Regions from separate parts of the Halopseudomonas sabulinigri genome, predicted to be linked through region 1. Evidence: predicted binding sites of a transcription regulator. Region 1 holds the regulator's gene; the other holds the start of a gene.
What was found. Region 1 encodes FliA, which starts transcription of late flagellar genes. Its sites were predicted from a motif close to CTAAAGTTTNNNNNNNNNNNGCCGNTAA; they were not measured.

Region 1 (2,377 bases):
CGGGCCGTCGGTCACCAGCTGGTCAGCCGTGCGGTCAGCATGGCAGGTAATGAAGCGCCAGCCGATCAGGCGATGGCGGATGTGTTTGCCGGCATGATGCATGGCCAGCGGGCAAGCTAAGCAAAATCAATAATTCAAGGTAATCAACGTAGATGGGTAGCAATCATCCGGTTCAGGTTATCGCAGTCACTGGCGGCAAGGGTGGTATCGGCAAAACCAACGTGTCGGTCAACCTCAGTCTGGCGCTGGCAGACATGGGCCGTCGCGTCGTGCTGCTCGATGCCGACTTGGGGCTGGCCAACGTCGATGTGTTGCTGGGTCTCAAACCCAAGGCAACGTTGGCGGATGTGCTGGAAGGCAAATGTGACCTGCGCGATGTGATGCTCAATGGCCCGGGTGGTGTACGCGTGGTGCCCGCCGCGTCCGGCGCCGCCAGCATGGTCAGCCTGAATCATCAGCAACATGCCGGTTTGATCCAGGCCTTCAGCGAGGTCGGCGATAACATCGACGTGCTGATTGTCGACACCGCGGCGGGTATTGGCGACTCGGTGGTCAGCTTCGTGCGTGCTGCACAGGAGGCACTGATTGTCGTCTGCGACGAGCCAACCTCGATTACCGATGCCTACGCACTGATCAAGCTGCTCAACCGTGATCACGGCATGACCCGATTCCGCGTGTTGGCCAATATGGTCGGCACACCGCAGGAAGGTCGGCTGGTCTTTGCTAAACTCTCCAAAGTAACTGACCGGTTTCTCGACGTAGCGCTGCAATACGTCGGGGCCGTACCCTTTGACGAAGCGGTGCGCAAGTCCGTACAGAAGCAACGTGCAGTCTACGAAGCCTTTCCGCGCAGCAAGGCGGCTATGGCCATTCGGGCGATTGCACAGAAGGTGGATGCCTGGCCTTTACCGGCCAATCCACGCGGACATCTCGAGTTCTTCGTCGAACGTCTGGTACGGCCCACCGGGTCAGGCCTATGATTGCATCGGCTGGCGGATTGAGCATGTATACACGAGCACAAGTTTCTGCAGACAATCAGGATCGACTCGTTGAGCAATATGCTCCGCTGGTAAAACGTATTGCCTACCACCTGTTGGGTCGCCTGCCGGCTAGCGTACAGGTGGAAGATCTGATGCAGGCCGGCATGATCGGGTTGCTCGAAGCCTCGCGTAAATTTGATTTTGGCAAGGGCGCCAGCTTCGAAACCTATGCCGGGATTCGTATTCGTGGCGCCATGCTGGATGAAGTGCGCAAGGGTGACTGGGCGCCGCGATCGGTGCATCGCAACACCCGTATGGTCAGTGACGCAATGCGCTCGGTAGAGTCCCGTTTGGGGCGCGACGCTAAAGATCACGAAGTTGCGGCCGAATTGGATATGAGCCTTGAGGAATATTACGCGATCCTCAATGATACCGCCGGCAGCAAGCTGTTCAGTTTTGATGATTTGCTGGAGAGTGGCGCGCCGGCCGATGTACAGGGCGATTTTGAGCCCTTCGCCGGGCTGGAAGATGAGCGCTTCAGGGCGGCGCTGGCCGAGGCGATCAACGGCTTGCCCGAGCGTGAAAAGCTGCTGTTGTCGCTGTATTACGATGAAGAACTGAATCTCAAGGAGATTGGCGCTGTGCTGGGCGTCAGTGAGTCACGGGTCAGTCAATTGCACAGTCAATGTGCCGCACGTCTGCGCGCACGCTTGTCGAGTTGGCGAAATGATTGATTTTGTCGCCAACATCCGGACAATGCTCGGATCGCGCTGATGGTAGCACTGTGCCCGATCCTGTTTTGATGGTGGTAGCGAGGGTGTTGTGAACAGCAGTTTGCACGGCAGAGGGTTGTTCAGAACGTCTTTATACGGCTAGTTTGGCCATTGCAATGGGTTTTCGGGGTGCAGGCCTGCACTTTCCCTGGTTTGTACGGAGGTCGACTTGGACAAGAATATGAAAATTCTCATCGTTGATGATTTTTCGACGATGAGGCGCATTATCAAGAACCTGTTGCGCGACCTGGGTTTTACCAACACGGCTGAAGCCGATGATGGCAATACCGCGTTGCCGATGCTGCAAAGCGGTAATTTCGACTTTCTGGTGACCGACTGGAACATGCCGGGCATGAGCGGCATCGATTTGCTGCGTGCGGTGCGTGCCGATGACCGCCTCAAGCACCTGCCGGTACTCATGGTCACCGCTGAGGCCAAACGCGACCAGATCATTGAAGCCGCGCAGGCAGGCGTCAACGGCTACGTCGTCAAGCCATTTACCGCTCAAGCCTTGAAAGAGAAAATCGAAAAGATTTTTGAGCGAGTACAAGCAAAATAACAACCAACCGGGGTACAGGTTATGGCGTTAAGTAAGGATCCCGGCCAGGCGACTGCTCAGGAATT
Region 2 (2,377 bases), 1.0 Mb from region 1:
CTTGGCACGCGCCGGTTCTACTTCTTCGCCCTGGCCCAGATCAGCGGTGAAGGTCACCACTTCGCAGTTGTAGGTTTCCTGCAACCACTTGAGGATGACCGAGGTATCCAGGCCGCCAGAATAGGCGAGGACGACTTTATTGACTTCTGCCATGAGGAGCTCCCTTAACAAGACTGTACCGCCACTCACGCAGGAGCGGACGAAAGGCAGCTATTCTAGCGCCTAGGCACAAGGAATCACAGAGGAGTGGGCGCTAGTTTATAGCCTCAGCGGCAGGAATCTGCCGATCGCAGGCCGGGAACAGAACAACCCGGCGATATCCGGGAAAGCCGGCTCAATCCTTCTCCAGACGCAGCATCACCCGTCGATTGGCGGCGCGCCCCTGCTCGGTGCGATTGCTCGCCACCGGATAGCGGTCGCCATGAAAGCGCATGGCAAACAGATCCTCATTCACGCCCTGCTCGACCAGGTAATCCTTTACGGCCAGTACACGTTGACGCGACAGTTCGCGGTTATCCAGGCGATTGCCCTGATTGTCGGAATGGCCGTCGAGCAGAATCTCGGTTATGTCTTCATCCGCCTTTATATACATCACCGCCGCATCCAGCATGGCTTTGGCCTGCGGGTTGAGCTTGTCGCCACCGGATGCAAAGCTGATCAGGCTCTCGGAGATTTGCGCGTAACTGACTGGCAACAGCCCGCTGATGCACTTCTGAAAATCCAGCCAGGCCTGTTGATAACCAACACTGGAAACCACCACCCGTACCGGTGCGCTTCCCGCGTATCCGCTGCGCTGAATGGTCGGTTGCAACCCGGAGGCCAAACCCGCAAGCATGCGCCCTGCCTGCTGATAAGGCACCTGCATGACGCCCGCACCGCCGGTTACCGCCACTTGCCCCAGCGGCACGGCTGCGGTGCCCGGGCGCCAGGGCGGCGCTTCGTTATAAACCTGCGCCGAGCCCGGACTCATGGGATTATCCCAGGCCTTCAGCTCGAAGGCTGCCGGCTCGCCCGCATGGCGTACAAAGCTGGCCTCGCCATAACCTGCTACCGACTGGGTCAAACGGCAGGCAAATTCATCGCCCGCCACCTGCCACTGCACGTCTTCCATACGGGTCTGGAAGGTCAGTGCCTGGGTTGGTAGCGCCAGCACCAGCAACAGGGCCGGACAGGATCGCGTCATCACGCTGTTCACCTCATCTGACGCCGGGTCGCGGTCGGCGTCGCTAATCTCTCTTGCCAGTCTCATCGGCGGCGCGCGGCAATTCTTTACCATGCAGGACGGATAAATCCGCAAATTCCGGCAGCCGACCGCCCGACGACAGTAGATTGCGCACCCTGAGGCTGTGTGAAACACCCGGCGTTTACGGTAGCATTGCGGCATTATCCCGCTCTGGAAGCTCCCTGCATGACTGATCGCCTCACGCTCACCCGGCCAGACGACTGGCATATTCACCTTCGCGATGGGGAGGTTTTGGGCCACACCGTTGCCGATGCTGCGCGCACCTTTGGTCGCGCCATCATCATGCCGAATCTGGTTCCGCCAGTGCGCGACGCACAGGAAGCGGCAGGTTACAAGGCGCGCATCCTCGCCGCCCGCCCTGCCGGCTCACAGTTTGAGCCGTTGATGGTGCTCTATCTCACCGATCAGACCAGCCCCGAGATTGTCCGCGAAGCCAAGCTCAGCGGTCAGGCGATTGCCGCCAAACTTTACCCCGCAGGTGCAACCACCAACTCGCAGTCCGGCGTGACCGCGCTGGAGAATATCTACCCCGCGCTGGAAGCCATGGCCGAGGTCGGCATGCCGCTGCTGGTACACGGTGAAGTAACCCACGCCGAGGTCGATATTTTCGACCGCGAAAAGGCCTTTATCGATCAGCAGTTGGTCAAGGTGGTAGAACGCTTCCCTACTCTCAAAATCGTATTTGAGCACATCACCACCGCCGACGCAGTTGAGTTCGTCAAGCAGGCTCCGGCCAACGTCGGCGCCACTATCACGGCACATCACCTGTTGTTCAACCGCAATCATATGCTGGTCGGCGGCATTCGTCCGCACCTGTTCTGTCTGCCGATCCTCAAGCGCGAGAAGCATCAGCAGGCCCTGTGTGACATAGTCGCTTCCGGCTCCAGCAAGTTCTTTCTCGGTACCGATTCGGCGCCCCATGCGCGCCACGCCAAGGAAGCGGCCTGTGGATGTGCCGGCTGCTACACCGCCTACGCGGCCATTGAACTCTACGCAGAAGCCTTCGACAGCCTGGGCGCACTCGACAAGCTGGAAGGCTTTGCCAGTTTCCACGGGCCGGACTTCTACGGCTTGCCCCGCAACAGCGAGCAGATAACCCTGCTGCGCGATAGCTGGCAGGCGCCAGAACAGCTA

Region 2: the regulator FliA is predicted to act here: its motif matches at 1,246-1,273, upstream of BLU26_RS01360 (flagellar protein MotY).

Annotation. Positions count from the first base shown of each region.
Region 1 is NZ_LT629763.1:1,359,645-1,362,021, reverse strand. It holds gene flhF (flagellar biosynthesis protein FlhF) at 1-120, shown strand, start outside; gene fleN (flagellar synthesis regulator FleN) at 153-980, shown strand; gene BLU26_RS06055 (RNA polymerase sigma factor FliA) at 980-1,714, shown strand; gene BLU26_RS06050 (chemotaxis response regulator CheY) at 1,935-2,312, shown strand; gene BLU26_RS06045 (protein phosphatase CheZ) at 2,334-2,377, shown strand, end outside.
Region 2 is NZ_LT629763.1:324,249-326,625, reverse strand. It holds gene BLU26_RS01365 (argininosuccinate synthase) at 1-153, opposite strand, end outside; gene BLU26_RS01360 (flagellar protein MotY) at 335-1,183, opposite strand; gene pyrC (dihydroorotase) at 1,409-2,377, shown strand, end outside.